DNA from 3 places in the Paenarthrobacter aurescens genome. Region 3 is predicted to be linked to each of the others. Evidence: riboswitches for the same ligand, from Rfam matches in the RefSeq annotation. Region 3 holds a riboswitch; each other region holds the start of a gene.
The links. Region 3 has a riboswitch for S-adenosylmethionine ahead of ABI796_RS06900 (homoserine O-acetyltransferase). Riboswitches for the same ligand answer to the same signal wherever they lie in the genome.
Positions count from the first base shown of each region.

Region 1 (7,628 bases), 2.1 Mb from region 3:
CACCGCTGCGCGCCTGCAAGATCTGGCGAAGCGTTGAACCCGGCGGGGCCGCTTTGGCGAAGTGCTCCAGCGTGCCCTGGTTGCTGTTGGTACTCAGTTCGGGCAGCGGTGCGTCGAGGTCGAACTTCTTGAAGTCGATCACCGAGAGGTAGGAGATGGAGTTCAGCTGGCTGTCGATGTCGCGCTGGCTCAGTTCCCGCCGCTGGGCCCGCAACTCCTCGGCCTCAGCGGGGGAACCCACAACAGTTGGCTTCAGGACGAAAAGTACCTTGACGTCGTCCGGGTTGCGCCCGGCCTTTGCAGCTTCCGCGCGGATCGAATCCCGGTAGGACTTCATGCCGTCCACGCCACGGGCCAAGGCAATGGCTACATCAGCATTGCCGCCGGCAAAGGCCTTACCCCGGGGAGAGGCACCGGCCTGCACCAACACTGGCTCTTCGGGTAGAGGCGCGGTGTTCAGGGGTCCCCGGACTTTGAAGAACTCGCCGTCGTGGTTGATCGGGTGCACTTTGCTGTGGTCCGCGAACACCCCGGCTTCAACATCCTCAAGCACGGCGCCCGGTTCCCAGCTGCGCCAAAGCTTCCTGACGACGTCCACGAATTCCTCCGCTTTCCCGTACCGGAGATCATGCTCAATCTGCTGGTCCAGCCCATAGTTCTGCGCGGCGAGGTCGCTGCCGGAGGTCACAACGTTCCAGCCGAGCTGCCCTTCGGAAAAGTGCTGCAGCGTGGCCAGGAGCCGGGCGGCTGTGAATGGCGGGTAGAAGGAGGCACTGACTGTCGGGACGATCCCAAGGTGCTCGGTGGCTGAGAGAAGGTACGGGACCAGCGCCAACGGATCATGCTTAGGGGCGAAAGAGGCATGAGCCAAGGAAACCTCTGCCGTGCCGCCATAGGTGTCCGGAACGGTGAGGGAATCTTCAATGATGAACAGGTCCAACCCGGACTGCTCGAAGGCCCGCACAGCGTCCTGATACAGGGCGGGTTTCTTCCAGTCGTAGCCCAGAGCATAGCCGGGAGTCCCCCAGCCCTGGACACCGAACCCGTGGCCCACAAACCATCCAAAATGCAGCATGGGCTTGAGTGTAGAACCGCTATGTCCGTTCACCGCGACCTGATTTCATGCGAAGTTACAGGGGGTCGTACTGGGTCAATTATGCTCCCGGGACGTCATATTTGGGCCTGACTCCTGACGGTTGGGATTTTCCACATAAGGGGTCCGCCTTGTTCCGCAAACAGCACCGGTCCGGAATGATCTCTGTATGACCTCAGCCACCCGCACCTCTGCCAAGGACCGTCTCGGGGACATCTGGGCGCTCAAAGGGTACAAGCTCGAATGGTTGCGGCATGATGCCGTGGCGGGTGCTGCTCTCTTTGCCTTGCTGGTTCCCGCCGGGATGGCTTACGCCCAGGCGGCGGGCCTTCCACCCGTCACTGGGCTCTACGCCACCATTGTCCCGTTGCTGGTTTACGCCATGGTGGGCCCTTCCCGCATTCTGGTTTTGGGGCCGGATTCCTCCCTTGCGCCCATGATCGCTGCCGCTATTGTGCCGCTCGCGGCCGGGAACAGTGAAAGGGCGGTGGCCCTCGCCGGGCTGTTGGCTGTGTTGATGGGGATCATCATGATCGCCGGCTCAGCGCTGAAACTGGGCGCCATCACCGGGCTGCTGTCCAAACCCATCAGGCTCGGGTACCTGAATGGAATCGCGTTGCTGGTGGCGTTATCGCAGCTTCCGGCGTTTCTGGGGATAGAGGCCGACGGCGATATCTGGCAGAAGCTTGCAAAGGTCACCACCGGATTGCTGGGCGGGGAGGTCAACATCGCTGCGCTGCTGTTGGGCGTCGGTTCACTTGCCCTCATTTGGATCCCGCGACTCCTGAAATGGAAAGTGCCGGGCGTCCTGCTGGCGGTGGTTGGCTCGTGCGTTGCCACAGCTGTTTTGGGCCTGGACGACGACGTCAAGGTCACCGGCGTCCTGCCTCAGGGGCTTCCAATGCCGGCGCTCGGAGGAATCGGCTGGGCGGATGCTCTGGCGCTGCTTCCCGCAGCCGCAGGCATTGCCCTTATGGCCTTCGCGGACACCGGTGTCCTGTCCCAGTCGCTGGCAGCCAAGGAAGGAAAGAAAGTCTCGGGCAACAGGGAGATGGCTGCGCTGGGGGCAGCCAACACGGCCACCGGACTGCTGGGCGGATTCCCCATCTCCGGCAGCACCTCCCGCACCCCTGTGGCGGTGGACGCCGGTGCCAAATCCCAGATGACCGGGGTGGTTGGTGCCGTGCTGGTCCTTGCCTTCATGCTCCTGGCACCCGGGGTTACCGGATACCTGCCTTCGGCAACGCTGGCCGCGGTGGTCATTGCCGCTGCTATTGCCTTGGCTGACCCTTCCGGCGTCAGACGGCTCCTCAGCCTGAGCCGCAGCGAATCAGTGGTGATGCTGGCGGCATTCTTGGGAGTCCTTACCGTCGGTGTGCTGCAGGGAATCGTGGTGGCCATAGCCTTGGCACTTCTGGACTTTGTCCGCAGGGCCTGGGATCCGTACCGGACAGAACTCGGAGCTGAAGACGGGCTCCCCGGGTACCACGACCTCGAGCGGCATCCTGATGGCGCCCGCATCCCCGGACTCCTGATCCTCCGCTTTGATGCGCCTCTCTTCTTCGGCAACGGGCAGGTTCTGGCCGCCTTCGTCCGCGAACAGTTTGACGAAGCCCCGGAGGGGAATTCAGCACCGGTTACCCACGTTATTCTCGCCGCAGAGCCCATTACCGGGATTGATACCACGGCACTGGATGACCTCGTCACGCTGGACGAGTGGCTGGCCAGCAAAGGTGTGGACCTCGTGTTCGCCGAACTGAAGGGACCGGTCAAGGACAAGTTGATCCGGCTTGGCACAGCCGCCCGTTTCACGCCCGACCATTTCTTCCCCACGGTGGGTGCCGCCGTCCGTGAGTTGAAGGACAAAGTATGAAGAAGCCGCCGGTTACGCAACATGACGGCCGGACAACAGCCCGCAAGTGCAGCCCGAGGCCCGTGGATGTTACGTTTTTCTTGAGTAATGAGTACCAGCGCAAAGCCCTGACTTGCTGGTCGGCAACCCTCTCTCCGGCGGGGTGCCTCAGGTGACTACTCGGCGTATCGACAACTCGAACTGCAAGCGTGACTGAGGAGCACCAGCTATGCCTGAACCCACTGAAGAAAAACTTTCCTATCGCCTGATCACAGGCCCTGACACCCGTGATTTCTGTGAGCGGATCCACAACGCCCTGGCCGAGGGCTACGTGCTCCATGGCAGCCCCGCAGCCACCTTCAATGGCACGGACGTCATTGTGGCCCAAGCGATCGTGCTGCCCGCCGCAATCGCCAATGCCGATGCCGCTGTGGCCAGTGCAGTTGACCAGCTTGAGAACTACGAAGACAACGAAGCATTCGAGGGCCACGCATGAGCTACGCAGGTGACCTGACCCCGCACGATGCGTGGGCCAAGCTCGAACAGGGCGCCATCCTGGTGGATGTCCGCACCGAGGGTGAATGGGCCCACATCGGAATCCCGGACACCAAAGCCACGGAAAACGATCCCTTGTTCATCCAGTGGAACCTCGCCGGCGGCATCCCCAACTCCCGTTTCATCGAGGACTTGCGGCAGCAGGCACCCGAGGACGATTCAGTTGAACTTGTGTTCCTGTGCCGTTCCGGCCAGCGCTCCATCTCCGCCGCGATTGCCGCAACGCAGGCCGGCTATACCTCCTACAACGTCCTGGAAGGTTTTGAAGGCGAACCGGACCGCTACGGCGAACGCACGGTCAACGGCTGGAAGAACCGTGGCCTGCCTACGAATCTGGGGACCGAGTAAGTGACCTTCAATCCTGACGCCGCCGGCTGGAGCCCTGACACCCAGGCCGTCCGCGGTGGCCTTGACCGTACCAACTTCCAGGAAACGTCCGAACCCGTTTTCCTGAACTCAGGCTTCGTTTATGAATCCGCCGCTGCGGCCGAGCGTGCCTTCACCGGTGAGGACGAGCGCTTCGTCTACTCCCGTTACGGCAACCCGTCCGTCGCAACGTTCCAGGAGCGGCTGCGGCTGCTCGAGGGAACCGAGGCATGCTTTGCCACGGCCTCAGGGATGTCTGCGGTCTTCACCGCCTTGGGCGCTCTCCTGGCTGCCGGCGACCGCGTGGTAGCTGCCCGGTCCTTGTTCGGATCCTGCTTTGTGATCCTCAATGAGATCCTGCCCCGCTGGGGCGTCCATACGGTGTTCGTGGACGGCCCGGACCTGGACCAGTGGCGCGAAGCCCTCTCCGAGCCCACTACTGCGGTCTTTTTCGAGTCACCTTCCAACCCCATGCAGGAGATCGTGGACATCGCCGCGGTCAGTGATCTGGCGCATGCCGCCGGGGCCACCGTGGTGGTGGACAACGTATTCGCCACTCCCCTGCTGCAACGCTGCGGTGAGCTGGGCGCCGATGTGATCGTGTACTCCGGTACCAAGCACATCGACGGCCAGGGACGTGTCCTGGGCGGCGCGATCCTGGGCACCAAGGAATTCATTGATGGTCCGGTCAAGCAACTCATGCGGCACACCGGCCCCTCGTTGTCCGCGTTCAATGCCTGGGTGCTGACCAAGGGCCTTGAGACAATAGGGCTGCGCGTAAACCACAGCTCGGCGTCCGCCTTGAAGATCGCAGAGTGGCTCGAGCAGCAGCCTGCCATCAGCTGGGTCAAGTACCCGTTGCTCAAGTCCCACCCGCAGTACGAGCTTGCTGCGAAGCAGATGAAGGCGGGCGGCACGGTGCTGACATTCGAACTGTCCCCCTCGGCCGGGCGGTCAGCAAAAGAGGCTGCGTTCGCCTTGCTCGACGGCCTCCGCGTCATCGACATCTCCAACAACCTGGGCGATTCCAAGTCACTCATCACCCACCCCGCCACCACCACCCACAGGGCCATGGGGCCTGAAGGTCGGGCGGCGATCGGGCTTTCCGATGGCGTGGTCCGCCTCTCCGTGGGACTTGAAGACGTGGAGGATCTCATCTCGGATCTGGAGAAGGCCCTCAAACAGGTCTAACCTTGCTGCCATGAGCGGGAACCATCCCTATCGCCGTGCCGGAGCAGTCATTGTTGCCGGCACGGTGGTGTGGTTCGTCGGCATCTCGCCCGTCTCACGGGTTTACATCACCCCCGACGACGCCGAGCGCCTCCGTATGCTGCAGGCAGGGCATCGCGGCTGGATCACGGGGCAGCACCTTACCGCTGCCGGAACCGCCGCAGTGCCTGTGGGATTCGCAGCGTTCGCCCGCTCCATTCCGGACTCGGGCACCTCAGGCAGGAGGGCGAAGAAGTGGGCTTTCGCCGCTGCGGCCGCACTGCTGGCAGGTGCCCCGCTTTTCGTCTCCAGCCTTGCCCGGCGGGCGTTTGATATTGAGGGCTTTGCCTACCGCCGTGGATCCAACGCCCCGTTCCTGACGTATTCCGGGCTGCATGTTGTGGCTTTGGCAGCGCTCGGCGGCAGCCTGCTTTCCTTGCCTGCCAAACGATGGATAGGAATCACGGCCGCGGCCTCCGCACCCATTTACGGCGCCATCCTGGTAGCCAAGAAGGACATTCCGCCGTTCGCTTTCTACCTGGTTGAGGGGCTTGCGGGAGCATATTTGATGGCGTGGGAGGAGCCGGAAGAAAGCTACGGTCTCCGGACCCGGGACAGTAAGGGCGAACGGTCCTGATGCGCCCCGGCCGCACCCCCGCGGACCGTCACTTTCGCAGCATGCCCAACCACGGCGGCCAATGCTTCGTTGCTCGGAGGACTTCCCGGCTGCCTCTGCCCGTCGCCACGCCTTGTGTTGTAACGGTCCGCGGCTTCCCGTTGCTCTCGCGCACCGTTTCCCCGCTGCAGTAGCTCCGAGATCCCTTCTTTGACCAGCTCCAGCTCCCCTTGGTCGTCCAGGACGGGGCTCAGGTAATCAACCAACGCCCACACCACCTCGGCTGCTGGCTGAGGCAGGAAGTCGCCAAAGTCAAGGAGATCTCCGCGCAGACCTGAGTTGCTGGCCTGCCAGCTGGCCATCCGCAGGATCGCCGTGGGCACCGCGGTGGGTTCCACGCCGTCGAGCATTTCCAGTGAAGCCGTCTCCACCAAGGCCCGCACCAGCACCGCTATCAGTGCCGCGTCCTCAGCACGAAGGCAGACGTCAGCGACCCGGACTTCAACGGTGGGGTGGTCCCGGGAGATGCGGGCGTCAAAGTAGATCATGCCCTCGTCCAGGATCACGCCCGTATCCAAGAGACGTTTGACGAGGCGTCGATACGCCGTCAGCGAGCCGAAAATGGTTGACGGGCCGGATGTCGGCCAGCGGTTCCAGGCTTGCGTCCGGTAACTGTCAAATCCGGTGGGCAGGCCCCGCCAGTAGGGTGAGTTGGCGGTCAGTGCCGTCAGCACAGCGAGTTTGTCCCGGATGTGGTCCAGGACCACCACCCCTTCCTCCGGCGACTCCACGGAGACGTGCACGTGGAATCCACACGTCAATTGCTCCGTGGCTATGATGCCGAAGCGGTCCAGCATCTCCGCATACCGTGGGTCCGGAGTGGTGTGCGTGTTCGAAGCCAAGGGCGAGGTGGCCATCGCAGCAATGCGTGCTCCGTGCCGGCGGGCAGCCTCGTTGGCCATGGAACGGCCACGGCGGATCTGCTCCAGGAGTTCACTGTGACTGTGGCACGGGCGGGTTTGGGTTTCAATTTGCTCCAGCTTGAGCTCGTGGCCAAGACCGGTTGTGGTTGCCGGTTCATGGTGACCGGCCAGCAGCGCGTCCGCGAGGGCCAGTGGCTCACCCGTCACAGGATCGACAATGAGCAGCTCTTCCTCAACCCCGACAGTCCGCATGCTTCATTCTGCGTCAGGAGTCCCGGCCAGGACAGGGCAGGGCCAGAGTCCTCGCGCGGGGACGTCCTCAAGAACAGGACCGGCCGCACTTTGGCCGAACCTAGTCCTGGAAGTACTCGATCTTCGCGCCGATGGTGTTCAAACGTTCGGCAAGGTCCTCGTAGCCGCGCTCAATCACATAGATATTCCGGAGCTCGGACGTGCCACGGGCAGCAAGCATGGCAAGGAGCAGGCAAGCAGCCGGGCGAAGTGCCGGCGGGCAACCGATCTCCGCGGCACGCCATTTGGTGGGTCCGTTGACGTAAATCCGGTGCGGATCCAGCAACTGCACCTGGGCGCCCAGCTTGTTCAGTTCCGTCAGGTAGATGGCACGGTTCTCATAAACCCAGTCGTGGATCATGGTCTGGCCCTCGGCGTTGCCTGCGATCACGGCGAAGAACGGCAGGTTGTCAATGTTCAGCCCCGGGAACGGCATGGGGTGGATCTTGTCCTGCGGCGCGTGGAGTTCCGAAGGCTTGGTGGTGACGTCCACCAGCCGGGTGCGTCCGTTGCGTGCCATGTATTCGCCGGAAATTTCGAGCTTCTGGCCCATCTGCTCCAGGGTGGCCAGTTCGATTTCCATGAACTCGATGGGCACCCTGCGGATGGTGACCTCGGAGTTGGTGACGATCCCCGCGGTGATCAGGCTCATGGCCTCAATGGGGTCCTCAGACGGGAAGTATTCAATGTCCACGTCAATGGCGGAGCGTCCGGTGATCTTCA
Region 1 is NZ_CP157456.1:3,776,469-3,784,096, forward strand. Features, by position in the region: gene ABI796_RS17535 (NtaA/DmoA family FMN-dependent monooxygenase) at 1-1,108, opposite strand, end outside; gene ABI796_RS17540 (SulP family inorganic anion transporter) at 1,263-2,966, shown strand; SAM riboswitch class IV at 3,050-3,161, shown strand; gene ABI796_RS17545 (DUF1737 domain-containing protein) at 3,175-3,441, shown strand; gene ABI796_RS17550 (rhodanese-like domain-containing protein) at 3,438-3,848, shown strand; gene ABI796_RS17555 (O-succinylhomoserine sulfhydrylase) at 3,849-5,057, shown strand; gene ABI796_RS17560 (hypothetical protein) at 5,068-5,712, shown strand; gene ABI796_RS17565 (glutamate--cysteine ligase) at 5,670-6,866, opposite strand; gene ABI796_RS17570 (UDP-N-acetylglucosamine 1-carboxyvinyltransferase) at 6,967-7,628, opposite strand, start outside.
Region 1: linked by a shared signal. The riboswitch ahead of ABI796_RS17545 (DUF1737 domain-containing protein) and the one ahead of ABI796_RS06900 (homoserine O-acetyltransferase) in region 3 are both predicted to bind S-adenosylmethionine.

Region 2 (7,628 bases), 420 kb from region 3:
CCGGCAGGCAGGCCGTGGGTAGGGTCCGGGCGAATTTTCGTGGCAGCATTACGCTGAAACCATGAACCGCTCCGGAGCTCTGAACCCGAGTCCTCGAACACTCGATGTTGAAAGCGTGGCCCACTTCAGCCATTTGGTCAGCACAGGGACGGGGTCCATGCACGGCTGGCACGCACAGTCGCTGGACCTCCGGGGCCACTCGCGGGAGCTCAAGGCTTTGGATCCCGAAGGCGCGATTTTCCTGGGATGCACCTTCGATGACGGCGTGGAAGAAAGCCTCCGACGGCGCGGTGCCCTGATTTTCCCCCAGCTCCATAACGTGCCGTTCAACCCCTACCGAAGCGGCCTCTACACAGCCCATGAACTGTACGGGGACATCCCCACCGCTGAGTACGAGTCCACCCTGGACGCCCGCGTTTACCAGTGGAGCATCCTGCCGGGGCGGCGAGGCAGCCTGGACGCCACCCTCGCCGCAGCCCTGCACGATCACGCAATTGGTGATGCCTTGGACGAATTGCTGGAGCACGGCGCGCTCTCCGGCACCAAAGTGGTGGGTGTGATGGGCGGGCACGCCGCACAGCGGGGCAGCAAAGAATTCGCCGACGCCGCGCACCTGGGACGGCTGCTTGCACAGGACGGCTTCACTGTAGCCACCGGTGGAGGTCCCGGCGCCATGGAAGCGGCCAACCTCGGTGCCTACTTAAGCGGACTGCCCGACGCCGACTCCACCGCCGCGCTTGAGGCGCTCGCCGTTGTACCGGGGTTCAGGCCCTCGGTGACGGATTGGGCGCGGCAAGCAGCCGCCGTCGTCGGGCGTTACCCTGACGGTACCCCGACGCTTGGCATTCCCACCTGGTTCTACGGCCACGAGCCGCCCAACCTGTTCGCCACCCACATTGCCAAGTACTTCGCCAACGCAGTCCGTGAGGCCATCCTTCTGGAGCTCTGCAACGGCGGGATTGTGTTCCTTCCCGGTGCGGCAGGAACAGTGCAGGAGATCTTCCAGGACGCCTGCGAGAACTACTACGGCGCCCCGGAGACCATCACACCCATGGTGCTGGTTGGACGCGAACATTGGGAACGAACCTTTCCCGCCTGGCCCATGCTGCAAAGCCTCGCGGCCGGGAAGCCGATGGCGGAGAAGATCTTCCTGGTGGACACGGTGGAGGAAGCCCTGGCGGTGGTTGCCGGCTAAGGGTGGTTCCCCGGTAGGCTCAGAAGTCCTTGCTGCAAGGTCCCCTGCCCAGCTGGGCCAAGCCCGTCAGATCACCGGCAGCGTAGCCGCGCACCCAGGAAGCCTGATCGAACATGAGCTGCCGCGGATCGTCCACGTGGTCCAGGCCCAACAAGTGTCCGAGCTCGTGCATGATCACCGCTGTGCCGATCTCTTCTCCGTTGGGAGCGTTCACGATCTCAGCAAACTGTGGGGCATCCAAGGACACCGTGCCCGTGACGTAGGCCTTGTAACCGTTGCTCAGGCCGATGGAGGAGCTTCCACCAAGGCCCACTGTCTGCCCGGTCAGGCGCGGGACCTGCTCCGGCGTACTCCAGGCAATCAGGACAGGTGCCCAGCGGTCCCCGTACCTTTCGGGCTGGTACCCGGACCGGTTGGGGGAGGGAACTTCGGAACTGGGGCCGTCGTAGATAAACCTCAGCCCCGTGGCTGCACCTGCCTTTTCAACGGCCTCTTCCACCAAGGGCTGCCAGGAAGCCGGTGCCAGGTCCGGGTTCACCACGTAATGGATGGGCCTGCACGGCGAGTAAGCCAACGGGGTTCCATCTTCCTTGACGGCCAGGAATTTGTAGGAGGAACTGGTGCGGTTCAAGGGTGCCGGCGTGCCAAGCGGGGCATCTGCTTCCTCAAGGCCCGGCAAGGGTTCCTGGCGCTGGCCGAACGGAACCAGCCCGGGCCGGGGAGCCTGGCTTTGCGCGGCTGATGGGCCATAGATGAGCTGGCGCAGTTCACCACTGAAGTAAGCCCCGGCGCACACCAGCGCAAGGACCCCAAAGAGGAAGAAGATGGCCACCACGCTGCTGTGCTTGATGGGCGGCCTGACCTGGGGAGGATCCGGCGGGCGCGTGGAATATGGGAGGTACTTCGGACGAGGGGGATCGGGGTCCGGCCACTTGGGCGACCCATAAGGTTCCATGGAACCCCCTGACGTGATGGCCGCGACGGAAGGTGGGGCGCCGCCGTCGGCCGTATTGGCCAGCATAAGTCCCCATCCGCCCGGAGTCCATGGCAGAACTGCCCGCTGCGAAAGCTCTCAGATGTCCTTGCGGCAGGGGGCCGAAGCAAGAAGATGCAAGCCGTTCAGGTCGCCCGCGGCGAGTCCGTCAGGGGCTCCGATTTCCGGGTACATCAGTTGGATGGGATCATCCACGTGATCCAAACCCATCACGTGTCCCAGTTCGTGTTGCATGACCGCCAGAACATAGTCCGCTCCGCCCGGGCTGGCGAGCAGCTCCGTTACCTGGGGGGTGTCCAGTTCCAGGCTCCCGCTGATGTAGCTTTTGGGACCCTTGTTCAGGGAGTACATGGTGCTGCCGCCGGTGCCGATCACGTTGCCGGCCAGCGCCGGTGCAGCCTCCGGTGTGGTCCAGGAGATGAGCAGGGGAGCCCACCTGTCCCCGTACTTGGCGGGCTGATACGGCTCACGCCGGTCCACGGGCAACTCATCAGTAGTGCCGTCGTTGATGAACTGGATGCCGGACGCCGCTGAAATGTTCGCCAGTGCGGTGCTCAGCAGGGCATCTGAACCAACGGGAGCGGAGGCATTGTTGACTACGTAATGAAGTGGCCGGCAGGGCGAATAACCTACTGGAGTGCCGTCGTCGTTGGTGGCCAAAAACTTGTAGGAATCGTTGGTGGTGCCTGGGGCGGAAGGGGAGGCCAGCGGAGCGTCCGCCTCCTCAAGCCCCGGCGGTGGAGCGTCAAGGGCCCTGGGCTGTTGGGTATCGATGGGCCCTTGCAGCGGAGCGCCTGGAACACTCACGCCCGGGAACAGTGCGGTGATGCGCGGATCGCCTTGAAGGTAGCCGCTCACCAGAACAGCAACGACGCCGGCAATTCCGGCCATGAGCACTCCGCGGAGAACCCGCACCACTGTTCCACTGCGCCGGTGTTTTGGCGCGCGCGTTGCTTCCCGCTCCGGGTCCACGGTTCTCCATTCATGATGCCCTGGTCACGCGGGGCAGCGCGGAGGACGAACCAACATTACGGTCTGCGGCCCGAGCCGTCCAAACTTAGATGATGGTTGCCCCGAACAACAGGCCCAGCCCGTACGTGGCTGCCGCCGCTCCCAGGCCAATAGCCAGCTGCCGCAGGCCGCGGCTCAACGGAGACGTTCCGGACAACAAACCCACCACGGCGCCTGTGGCCAGAAGGGCGATGCCCACCAGGACCCCGGCAACCATCAAGGCCGCAATGCCCGTCATGCCAAAAATGAAGGGAAGGATAGGCACTATTGCACCTGAGGCGAAGAAGCAGAAGCTGGACATGGCAGCGCCCCATGCGGAACCAACGGATTCGTGCTCATCGGCCGGTGGTTTTTCCGGTTGCAGGGACAGGCTCGGATCGCAGTCGCAGCTGAACAAGCCCATGCGCTCGGCGGCGCGGTGCTCCGCCGCCTCACGGGTCATGCCCCTGGCAAGGTAGACCAGGACAAGCTCGTTGTGTTCGATGTCCAGGGACGGTGCCGCAGTGAGAGTTGCCTGCGTGGGCAAGGTGGCATTGAGCAGTTCACGCTGGGAGCGGACCGAGACGTACTCGCCCGCGCCCATGGACAACGCACCGGCTAGAAGACCGGCCACGCCACTCATCAGGACCACCGGGCTGGGAACGCCGGTTGCCGCCATGCCCATCACCAGGGAAAGGTTGCTCACCAAGCCGTCGTTGGCGCCGAAAACAGCAGCGCGGAAGGTCCCGGAAAGCCTGTTGCGTCCGCGGGTGGCAAGGCCACGGACCACTTCTTCATGGATTTGTTCATCGGCCACCATGGCAGGAGTTGCTGCAGGTTCGGTGCCGTAAGGGGAACGGCCCTCGGCGCGCTGAGCCAACGCGAGCACAAAAACCGAGCCGAAGTTGCGGGCAAGGAAACCCAGGAACTGGCTACGGGTGGATGCTGCCTTGGGCATTCCGGCATGCTCGCCAAGGAGCTTGAGCCAATGGGCCTCATGCCGGCCTTCAGCTTCGGCCAGGGCCAGAAGGATCTGGCGCTCCTCGCCGTCACGCCGCTGGGCCAACTCACGGTAGACGGCAGCCTCGGCGCGCTCATCGGCCAGGTACTGGCGCCAGCGGCGGATGTCCGCGTTCGACGGTGCAGCTGCTGGGGTGCCGGCGTTCCCGGCTGCTGCCGAATCGGGGGTGGGGTCCGGAGCGGGGCTCGACGAACTGGTGGATTCCTGGTGCATCTGCACTTTATCTCCTGTGCTGGGTGGGGTAGTAGCGGCCCCATTGCATGCCCCACACTACCGCTTATTCCCGCGGATTTTTGGCCGGTATTCCTTAGTGGGAATGTTCGGCGCACCGTAATTTCCGGGGCTCCTTGACCCTCGGTTGAGCCGGTGCTCAGATGGAGGGACAGGGGAATGGGGGCCTCCCACCCTTGGATTCCTGCATTCGGGTCAACGGGCTGAACTGCCTGGGAGAACAGGCCCACGAGACGGAGGTTGCATCATGAACACCACCGAATCACACGGCAACTACCCGGAACGGACAACCATCGAGTCCGACCCGGCCTACGACTACGCCGAGGACCAGGAAGTGGACGAACCCTGGGTTGAGGAAGTAGACGCACCTGAGGACGACGAACGCGTAGTCCCCATTGACGAGACCGAAGAGTTCCGCGAAGAAGACGAGGAAATCTAGCGCTGCTGTGCGTGGTTCAGGGCGAAGTTCCTTTCCACGCCTGCGCGTTTGCCTGCGCCGGCAACCGCCACCGTGAGGGTCTTCGTGGCTACACACCAGCGCGTCGGCCGGACGGCCTGGGCCAGCGCCTGAGCTATCAGCTGCGGTTCGGAATATCTGAAGTGCTCCGTTCCTGCCTTGGTAGTAATTGTCACCGTGCCCAGGAAGAGGTCGACGGCGGGAATCACCATCACCGTCCCGGCGGCGGTTAGAGCTGGGGTGCTTACTGCTGCTGGGGTGCTTGCGGGGTGGGTGGTATCGCCTTGGTACGGCAAGGGATTGCTCCTTGGGGGAGTGCTCTTGCCCGCTCGGTTGTCTCTGGTCCGGGACGGGCCGCTTCCTCATCCGAACCACCCGTGAACATGGGGTTGGCGTGTGGCAAGTCGGAGCTTGGCGCCACATCTCTTGAAGCTGGGACCACCCTACCCCACACCCCTGCGTTGTGGGGCCTGGTTTGCGTGGTTTGTGGTTGTTTTGGGGCGCAGAGCGGGCCCCGCAACGTGGAGCCCCTGGTGTTGTGGGGCCTGGTTTGCGTGGTTTGTGGTTGTTTTGGGGCGCAGAGCGGGCCCCGCAACGTGGAGCCCCTGGTGTTGTGGGGCCTGGTGTGCGTGGTTTGTGGTTGTTTTGGGGCGCAGAGCGGGCCCCGCAACGCCACTCGAGTTCTGCGTCTCAGTACGCCAACGCAAAGCGGCGCCGCCCCGTAAAGGGGAGGCGCCGCCGTCGAGCGTTGCTTGTTTCTTTGCCCTTGCTTACGGGGCGGGCGTGGTGAGTTCTTCCTCTGCCACGCGGGTTCCGGCCACACGGTCCGTCCAAGCCTTCATGACGGCCGGATCGGTGGGCTTACTGGCCAGCGAAACCACTACGTACACCAGTGCCGAGGCGATCAGGCCGAAGTAGATGGGCTCGTTGGCATAGATGCCGTCCAGCGGAACTTCCGCATTGATCTCGAGGATGATCATGGTTCCCAGGGTTACCACTGAACCGGCAGCCATGGACCATGCTGCGGCAATGCCTGTTCCGCGCTTCCACACCAGGCCGCCGATGATGGCCACCAGCAGGCCACCCACCAGGATGTCGTAGGCGATTGTCAACGCTGCCACCACGTCCTTGGTGGAAATGGCGATGATGATCGCTACGATTCCCAGCCCGAGGACCCAGTAACGGTTGGCCTTGACGTCGTGCTCAGGGTTGTCGGAGTCGGAAGTGTCCACCGTCTTGCCGAACCAGCTGGCAACGAACGGCATGACGTCTGCGCGGGCCACGGTGGCCGCAGCAATGAGTGCACCGGAGGCGGTGGACATCATGGCGGCCACAGCAGCGGCGAGCACCAGGCCGCCAATGCCGATGGGCAGGAGGCGGGTGGCCACCTCGGCGTAAACGTCATCCTTGGCAGCGATTTCGACGCCGGCAAGGGCAACGTTGGCCGCCATGCCGATCAGGGCGCCAGCGAAACCGTAGAGGATGCAGTAGACGCCAGCGGTGGCGCCACCCCAGCGCGCCACGGTGGGGGTCTTGGCGGTGAAGACGCGCTGCCAGATGTCCTGGCCGATCAGGAGGCCCAGGGTGTAAACGACGAAGTAGGTGATGATGGTCTGGAGGCCGATGCCACCGATGTCAAAGAAGCTCTCATCGACGCGTGCACGGATGCCGTCGAGGCCCCCGGCAGCGTTCAGGGCGAACGGGAGCATGAGGAAGAAGATGCCCACGGTCTTGATGACGAACTGGACCTGGTCTGCAAGGGTGATGGACCACATTCCGCCGATGGTGGAGTAGACCAGGACGATCGCGCCGCCGATTGCGATGGCGAGCCAACGCTCCCAGCCGAAGAGGACCACAAAGATGGTGGCGTACGCGCCGGTAGAGGTAGCGCACAGCATCAACGTGTACGCCAGCATGACAATGCCCGAGGTCTGCGTTGCCGTGCTGCCGTAGCGGAGGGTCAGCATCTGGGAGACCGTGTAGATCTTGAGCTTCTGGATGGTGCCGGCGAACAGGAGGCTGAGCAGCAGCACGCCCGAACCGATTGCCACAACAAGCCACATGCCAGAGATGCCGAATTTGTAGCCCAGGCCGACGCCGCCCACGGTGGATGCGCCGCCCAGGACCACTGCAGCCATGGTGCCTGTGTAAAGGAAGGGTCCCAAGCGGCGGCCGGCCACCAGGAAGTCGCTGTTGTTCTTGGTGCGGGACTTGCCCCACCAGCCGAATGCCAGCATGGCGAGCAGGTACACCACCACGATTGCGATGTTTATAGCCGAAGATTCCATGAACGGTCCTTGGAGCTGATGCACAGAGGTTGGGGTTCTCGACGATACTCCTGCGAAGTGGAGAAGTCTCTGTGCTGGTGATTGGAGATTGGGGATGTTGTGTGCCTCACAGACAACACTTGTTGCCTATGAGGATATGTTGTGATGGGAGTAACAGTCAAGATCCTTTAGTCATGCTTCCGCGTATTCTGGCGCTCTTGGCCTGTGGCCCGGCTACTATTGCTCCAATGACAGGGCCACATGACAGGCCTGAAAGGTTCGTGAATGAAGGCTCTACCCGTTGAACCGAGCAACGTCCCAGTTGCCATCGGTTCCAGAATCCGCGCCGCCCGGCAAGCGCAGCGCCTCACCATTGAACAAGTGGCCGATGCCACCGGACTGACCAAGGGCTTCCTCAGCCGTGTGGAGCGGGACCTGACGTCGCCGTCGGTGGCTTCCCTGGTAACCCTGTG
Region 2 is NZ_CP157456.1:1,065,969-1,073,596, forward strand. Features, by position in the region: gene ABI796_RS05095 (LOG family protein) at 62-1,195, shown strand; gene ABI796_RS05100 (matrixin family metalloprotease) at 1,215-2,216, opposite strand; gene ABI796_RS05105 (matrixin family metalloprotease) at 2,268-3,104, opposite strand; gene ABI796_RS05110 (VIT1/CCC1 transporter family protein) at 3,247-4,413, opposite strand; gene ABI796_RS05115 (hypothetical protein) at 4,679-4,870, shown strand; gene ABI796_RS05120 (hypothetical protein) at 4,867-5,184, opposite strand; SAM riboswitch class IV at 5,201-5,320, opposite strand; gene ABI796_RS05125 (sodium:solute symporter) at 5,659-7,176, opposite strand; gene ABI796_RS05130 (helix-turn-helix domain-containing protein) at 7,441-7,628, shown strand, end outside.
Region 2: linked by a shared signal. The riboswitch ahead of ABI796_RS05120 (hypothetical protein) and the one ahead of ABI796_RS06900 (homoserine O-acetyltransferase) in region 3 are both predicted to bind S-adenosylmethionine.

Region 3 (7,628 bases):
CAGCGGCGCGGCCGAGGCGGTCTTCGAAGGGGGCGAGGTCGTCAACGGCGACGCACCAGCCCATCCATCCACCGCCGGCAGCCGAGCGTGCACGGACTGCCTGGCCAAAGGGTGCTTTGTCAGAAGCGGGGTGGTCCAGGACTTCCACCACTTCCAGGTACTTGTTATCCGCAAGGGGAATGATCATGTTCCGGGTGCCAAAGCGCGGGTGCACTCCGCCCCGGACAGCGTCCACTCCCAGTGCCGCGGAAATTCGTTCGGTGGTGGCCAAAAGGCCATCTCGTTCACAGGCGTAAGAGACGTGATCCATGCGCATGGCTTCATCTTGGCACTTTGTGATCAGGGTCTCAGCTAAGTCAAGCCTAACCAACATAGGATGTGCGCAACCATCTCCGCTGGACGTCATGGAAGGACGCTGGGAGACCGAAAGATTCCACCGGCGTCATAAAGCTGTCCCGGCGTCCGGACTGTTCTTAGACTGGCCCCAGCTCAGCTGCTCCACAGCAATTCCAAGGTCACGCTCATTGCGTGCCAAACCCATGCGTCACGAACAGGAGAACTCCATGTCCCAAGGATGGTCTTTCGAAACCCGCCAGATCCACGCCGGTCAGGAGCCTGACTCAGCCACCGGGGCCCGCTCGCTCCCGATCTACCAGACCACGTCCTTCGTGTTCCCCAGCGCCGAGAGTGCAGCCAACCGCTTTGCCCTGGCCGAACTCGCTCCCATTTACACGCGGATCGGCAACCCCACCCAGGATGCCGTGGAGCAGCGGGTCGCCAGCCTTGAGGGCGGTCTGGGTGCTCTCCTGCTCAGCTCCGGACAGGCAGCTGAGACGTTCGCCATCCTGAACATCGCCGAAGCCGGTGATCACATCGTGGCCAGCCCCAGCCTCTACGGCGGAACCTACAACCTGCTGGCCCACACCCTGAAGAAGTTCGGCATCTCCGTCACCTTCGTTCAAGATCCGGACAATCTGGAGCAGTGGCGTGACGCCGTACAGCCGAACACTAAATTGTTCTTCGGCGAAGTTGTTTCCAATCCCCGCCAGGACGTGCTGGACATCGAGGGCATCGCCCGCACGGCCCACCAGGCCGGCGTGCCCCTGATCGTGGACAACACGCTTTCAACGCCGTACCTGATCCGCCCCATTGAATGGGGTGCTGACATTGTGGTCCACTCCGCAACCAAGTATCTGGGTGGTCACGGCTCGGCAATCGCAGGAGTGATTGTGGACTCCGGCAACTTCGATTTCGGCAAGGATCCGGAGCGTTTCCCCGGCTTCAACACCCCGGACCCCAGCTACAACGGGCTGGTGTATGCGCGCGACCTGGGCAAGGACGGTGCCCTGGGCGCCAACCTCTCCTATATCCTCAAGGCCCGCGTTCAGTTGCTCCGGGATCTCGGCTCTGCTGTCTCGCCCTTCAATGCCTTCCTCATTGCCCAAGGCCTGGAAACCCTGAGCCTGCGTGTGGAACGTCATGTTGCCAACGCCACCAAGGTGGCTGAATGGCTGGAAAGCCACGACGACGTCGAATCGGTCGCCTACGCCGGCCTGCCCTCGAGCCCCTGGTATGACCGTGGCCGGAAGTACGGACCCAAGGGCACAGGCGCAATCGTTGCCTTCAACATCAAGGGCGGCGTGGAAGCCGGTAAGCGTTTTGTGGACGGCCTCGAGCTGCACTCGCACGTTGCCAACATAGGCGACGTCCGCTCACTGGTGATCCACCCGGCCTCCACCACCCACAGCCAGTTGACGGTGGAACAGCAGCTGGCTGCAGGCGTCAACCCCGGCTTGGTGCGTTTGTCCGTGGGCATTGAGCACGTCGACGACATCATTGCCGACCTCGAAGCCGGATTCCGGGCCGCAAAGGGCGCCTGACGTCCAGAGCTCCCTGCACTGTCCAGGCTGCCGCCCGTGCCGACGATTATTCGCCGGGCGGCAGCCCTGAGAGCCCGTCCATGAATGATGAGGCCCAAAACCGTCACACTGTTGTCACATTCTTCGCCATAACCACCCTGCGTTTCCTAGACTCTTGGTATTAGGTCATGAGTGCCAGCAAAAAGCCCCGGCTTGCTGGCCGGCAACCCTCCTCCGCGGTGGGGTGCCCCGGGTGAAGACCTGGCCTGTTCGCACGCAAGGCGACGGGCAAGCGCGAGGTTAAGGTGTCAAAGGAATGACCATTACTGCTACAGCCCTCCCAAAATCCGGAGAAGAAGACGGAACCGTCAAGTACGTTGGCATAGGACCGCTGGAACTTGAAGCCGGTGGTTTCCTCCCGGACGTGGTGCTTGCTTACGAGACGTGGGGGAAGCTGAACGCTGATGCTTCCAACGCGGTGCTGATCCAGCACGCACTTACCGGCAGCACCCATGTAGCGCGCGGCGCGACGGACGAAGAAGGCTGGTGGGAGCAGCTGGTTGGGCCCGGTGCCACGATCGACACCAACAAGTACTTCGTGATCTCCATCAACATCGTGGGCGGCTGTTACGGCAGCACCGGCCCATCATCAGAAGCGCCGGACGGACGCCCGTGGGGCTCACGTTTCCCGCTGGTCACCCTGCGCGACAGCACTGAGGCTGAGTCGCGCCTCGCTGACGCACTGGGAATCGAGGCCTGGCACGCAGTCCTGGGAGGGTCCATGGGCGGCGCGCGCGCCCTTGAATGGGCTGTGACGTTCCCGGACAGGGTCAAACGCTGCGCAGTGATTTCGGTGGGCGCCTACAGCACGGCCGAACAAATCGCTTTCGCCCAGGCCCAAACCCTGGCCATCAGGCAGGACCCCAACTTCAACAACGGCGATTACTACGGTGGTACTGCGCCGGAGCACGGCTTGGCGTTGGCCCGGCGCATCGCCCACATCACCTACCGCTCGGCGTTGGAGCTGGACTTACGCTTCGGCAGGGAAGCCCAGCATCAGGAAAGCCCTTTGGCTGCTGCCGTTTTGGGGGAGCGGGGCCGATACCAAGTTGAAAGCTACCTGGACCATCAGGGAAACAAACTGGTCCGCCGTTTTGATGCCAACAGTTACATCGCCATCACCGAGGCCCTTATGTCCCACGACGTCGCCAGGAACCGCGGCTCGTTGGAGACAGCCCTGTCCCTCGCCACGGCGGAGTTCTTTGTGGCGGCAGTGGACACGGACAGGCTCTACTTCCCGGCGCAGTCACGGGAACTTGCTGCTGCGCTCCCCGGCGAAGTGCCGGTTCATGTCATTGAGGCGCCCATCGGCCATGACGGCTTCCTCACCGAAATCGGCCAGCTGTCAGCACAGCTTCGCGAAGCGTTTTTCGCCTGAACCGGCAACTCAGCCGTTCATGATCTCGCCGCGCTGCCGCATGTAGTCCTCCATGGCGATCTCGCCGTTGCTGAACTTCGCGTCCAGCTCGGCGAGCTTGCGCGCACGGAAGCCCTGCGGCTCCGAACCGTACGTTGCGGGAAACGTGCTGGGGGATGACGGGCTCGACGGCGGCCCGGACTGCGGTGCGTCATCCGCGGGGCGGATGGTGCTCGGCCCGGACGGATAGCCCGGGTAGTTCTGCGGCGGATACTGCTGTCCTGGGTGCTGCTGCGGCGGGTACTGCTGCTGCGGGTAGCCTGGGCCGGGCAGATTCTGCGGGGGATACCCTGGGGCGCGAAAGTCTCCGTGTTGGATCCGGCGCGCCCGGGAGCGGTTATACATGCGGATTCCGAGTGGAATCAGCCACGAGCAGACGATGATCCAGAAGATCAGATTGTTCACGGTGCAGGCCTCCTAGGTCTCACCCCAGCTTAGTCCTGTGCCCTTGGACCGTTCCCGCCACGTCGCACCAGTGTGGTGTTCATGCCCAGGAACCGGCCGTACCGGTCCACCTCGGCTTCCAAGGCTGCTTGCTCTGCCGCGGTGGCCGGACGGTTCATCCGGACGTCCAGCTGGCAGGCCCCGCCGGAGAATCCGTGACGCCACCATCCGGCCAACCTGCCATCCAGCAGGACCACGTGCATGGGGCCGTTGTCCTCGGGGAAGTACGGTGCTGTCCCACCGAGGAAGTGCCGTGATTGCGAGTAGCCCATCACGTATTCGTCGTAGCACTGGATGAGGTCGATTCGGGGTAGCGCAGCGTCCTCAGCCACTGAAGGGTCTTCGGTAGCGTCCCCGCTGGCCAGCGGTTCTACTTCTTCAGCTGCCAGGTAATAAGGAAGCCCATCAAGCTCAAGGGTGCCCAGGGCTCCGGGAGAGAGGTCCTGTGCCACCTGGATTCCACGCTTCACGTCCTTCATGGTCAGCCCGGACCACACCGCACAGTCCTTCACGGTTGCAGGGCCGCGGCTGCTGAAGTATCGCAGTGCCAGTTGCCCCAGTGCCTGTTCACGATCCTCTCCGGCCAACGGTGTGGGAAGGAAACCGGGAACGCGCTCCTCGAACAGGGCATAGGTCTGTTTCAGGGCGCCGCCGGAGGATCGGACGGGGGAGCCGCTCACCAGGACACGGCTGATTTCGGCATGCATGAGGTGGTAGATGAAGCCCAATCCCTTACTGGGGAAGCCCGCTTCTTCCAGAACCTGGGCCAGTTCCTCGCGTGTCTTGTGGGCCCCGTCCGCCACCGCCGCAGCCAGGATTTGGCCGCTCCTTGCAGCAGCGTCCTCATCAATTCCGGTTTGGCGATACATCCCTTTGTTGCCTTGGTGCAGGCGGTCTGCGGATAATCCCATCAGCCAGCCGAGGTCCTCCCGGTGCACAAAGTGCCAGGTGGGGCGCAGGATGTGTGTCCGCAGAATGGTTCCATCAGCTACGGCCTGCTCAACATCCGAGGCCGTGACCATGGAGGAAGGATGGGGGGAGCTTCTTTGCGAGAGCGTCCACCGCGCATAGGGGAATTCCTGTGATTGGACGGCCAGGAGGTTGCGGACCGCATCCGCGGGGTTGTCGGCGTAGGGGGCGCGCAATTGTTGGCGCCGGAGTCGTGTCCGCCGGATACTCTCCGCGCCTGCTGGGGGGATGGTCACGTCAGCGGCGTGGCAACACGCTGCCGGAGGAGCCAAAGACAGGTCCCGGCGTCGGGCGTTTCGGTGTGATGCCGTCACCGGAGGATTGGTGCCGAAGCCGGCGGATCACCCACGGGACAAAGTACTCACGTGCCCAGACCAGGTCCGAGGACCTCGCCTCACGCCAGGTGCGGGGCGGGAGGGCTTTGGGTACAAGGGGCTCAAGTGTGTGGCGAACGTTCAGCGCCTCCAGCACCATCATGGCGATGGTGTGGTGCCCCAGCGGCGAGAAATGCAGGCGGTCCACGTCCCACATCTGGTAGTCCGCCAGCTGCCGCAGGGACCACATGTCCGCGATGACGGCGTCGTGCCGTGCGGCCACTGTCCGGAGGTTCTCGTTGTAGATAGCCACCTTGCCGCGGATGCGTCCCAACACCGATGATGCCGTGTCAGGACCATTGAAAAGCACCACGGTGGCACCACCTGAGCTCAACTCCGCAACTGCGGCATCAAGCTTTTCGGCCAACAGATCAGGATCGCCGCCGGGGCGGATGAGGTCATTGCCGCCGGCTGAAATGGACACGAGGTCCGGTTGGAGATCCAGGCAGGGTCCCACCTGTTCATCGATGATCTGCTGCAGCAGCCTGCCCCGGATGGCGAGGTTTGCGTAGGCGAAGTCCTCCTGGCCCCGGCCCAGTTCTTCGGCAACGCGATCCGCCCAACCGCGGTTGCCGCCGGGGTTGCGGGGCTCGGGATCGCCGATGCCCTCGGTGAAGGAGTCACCCAAAGCCACATAGCGGGTCCATGGGTGCTTCTGGATGGACTCGAGGGGCTCCGGGGCGGGCTCGCCCGGATTCAGTAAAGGATTGTTCTCACTCACGCTCATATCCTGCACCGTGAGCTCCAACCTACGCCACCGTAGGTTGTTACTTGTGGGTAACTGCAAGAATGGAGCCATGACTGAAGCACCCGTATTTCCAGCCCCCGTTGTCCTGTGGTCCCACGACGAAGCTGAGCGCGCCGGCAAGCCCCTGTTGGTTCTGCTGCACGGCTACGGCTCCAACGAGGACGATCTTTTCAGCCTGGCCGGGTTGCTTCCCGACGCCTTTGTTGTAGCTGCCCTTCGCGCGCCGATGCCCATGGGGCCAGGCTTCACCTGGTTCCCGCTGACAGCGTCAATCGACTATTCGCTTGAAGCTGTAAAGCACGCAGCGGAGTACGCCTTGGAATGGCTGGATACGGTCAAAGCGAACCACTCGTCGGTGACCCTGTTGGGCTTCTCCATGGGCATGGCCATGGCTACCACCATGCTCCGCTACCGGCCCGCGGACTTTGCCGCCGTCGTCGGGCTTTCAGGCTTTGTGATCGACGCCGGTGCTGACGCCGCCTTCCGGGACAACGAGCTGGATGGTTCATTGCCCATGTTCTGGGGCCGGGACCAGCAGGACCCGGTAATCACCCAGGACAAGATCGAATACACCATGGGCTGGGTGCGCAAACATGTGGACCTCACGAAGGTGCTTTACACGGGCATGTGGCACGGTATCAACCAGCAGGAGATCGGCCACGTGGGCGAATTCCTCACCCACAAGGTCCTCACTGACTAGCGGGGGAGATTAGGCGGCGGTGATCCGGACCGTCTGGCCGTTGACGGTTACGGTATCGCCCACATGGAGTTGGCGTCCGCGGCGGTCATCAATTTCGTTGTTGACTTTGACCAGTCCGTTCTTGATGAGCTCCGTGGCTTCAACGCCGTCCTCCACCAGGTTGGCGAGCTTGAGCAGCTGGCCAAGGCGGATCATGTCATCGCGGATGGGGATCTCTTCAATTTCGGGATTGCTCATAGAGCAATGATGCCTGAAGTAGTGTGGGGACGGTGCCGCAGCCTTCTCCCCGCCCCACCCTTCCGCTGGTCATTGGCCTCCCTATTGCCGTAGCAACAGGCTTGGTCATCCCGCTTCAAGCGAGGATCAACGGGGCACTCGGCGCAAAATTGGACGACGGCATCGCCGCCTCGGTGGTGAGCTTCACCACAGGGCTGCTGCTCATCAGCGCTATATCGTTTGCCACGCCGCGGGGGAGGGCCGGCCTGCAGCGCATCATTCCCGCTATCCGGAACCGCAGTTTCCCCCGCTTCTACGTCATGGCAGGCGCAATCGGCGCTTTGTTCGTCTTTGCCCAGTCATTTACTGTGGCGCTTCTGGGTGTCGCGTTGTTCACCGTCGCGGCCGTCACCGGCCAAACGTTGAGTGGCTTGCTCGTGGACCGCATGGGAATCGGCCCGGGCGGCAAACGCGCCATCACCGGGGTGCGGGTCCTTGGCAGTATCCTCACCGTGGCCGCCGTGGCTTGGGCTGTTTCACCCAGGTTCACCGGCGACGCCGACGTGGCCTCCCTCATCCTGCCCGTGCTCCTGCCCCTGGCTGCGGGGTTCTGCATGAGTTTCCAGCAGGCCATGAACGGAACCGCCACCGTTCACTACGGAACGCCCATTGCCGCCACGTTGGTGAACTTCATTGCCGGTTCACTCATTTTGTGGATCGCGTGGATCATCAAGCTGGCCGTTGCCGGCCCGGGAAATCCGCTGCCGGGTGAGTGGTGGTACTACCTTGGTGGACCCATGGGCTGCCTCTTCATTGGACTGGCAGCCCTGCTGGTCCGCAG
Region 3 is NZ_CP157456.1:1,489,485-1,497,112, forward strand. Features, by position in the region: gene ABI796_RS06890 (VOC family protein) at 1-316, opposite strand, end outside; gene ABI796_RS06895 (bifunctional o-acetylhomoserine/o-acetylserine sulfhydrylase) at 540-1,880, shown strand; SAM riboswitch class IV at 2,044-2,160, shown strand; gene ABI796_RS06900 (homoserine O-acetyltransferase) at 2,176-3,297, shown strand; gene ABI796_RS06905 (hypothetical protein) at 3,307-3,741, opposite strand; gene ABI796_RS06910 (winged helix DNA-binding domain-containing protein) at 3,771-4,985, opposite strand; gene ABI796_RS06915 (SGNH/GDSL hydrolase family protein) at 4,987-5,850, opposite strand; gene ABI796_RS06920 (alpha/beta hydrolase) at 5,921-6,571, shown strand; gene ABI796_RS06925 (RNA-binding S4 domain-containing protein) at 6,581-6,808, opposite strand; gene ABI796_RS06930 (DMT family transporter) at 6,832-7,628, shown strand, end outside.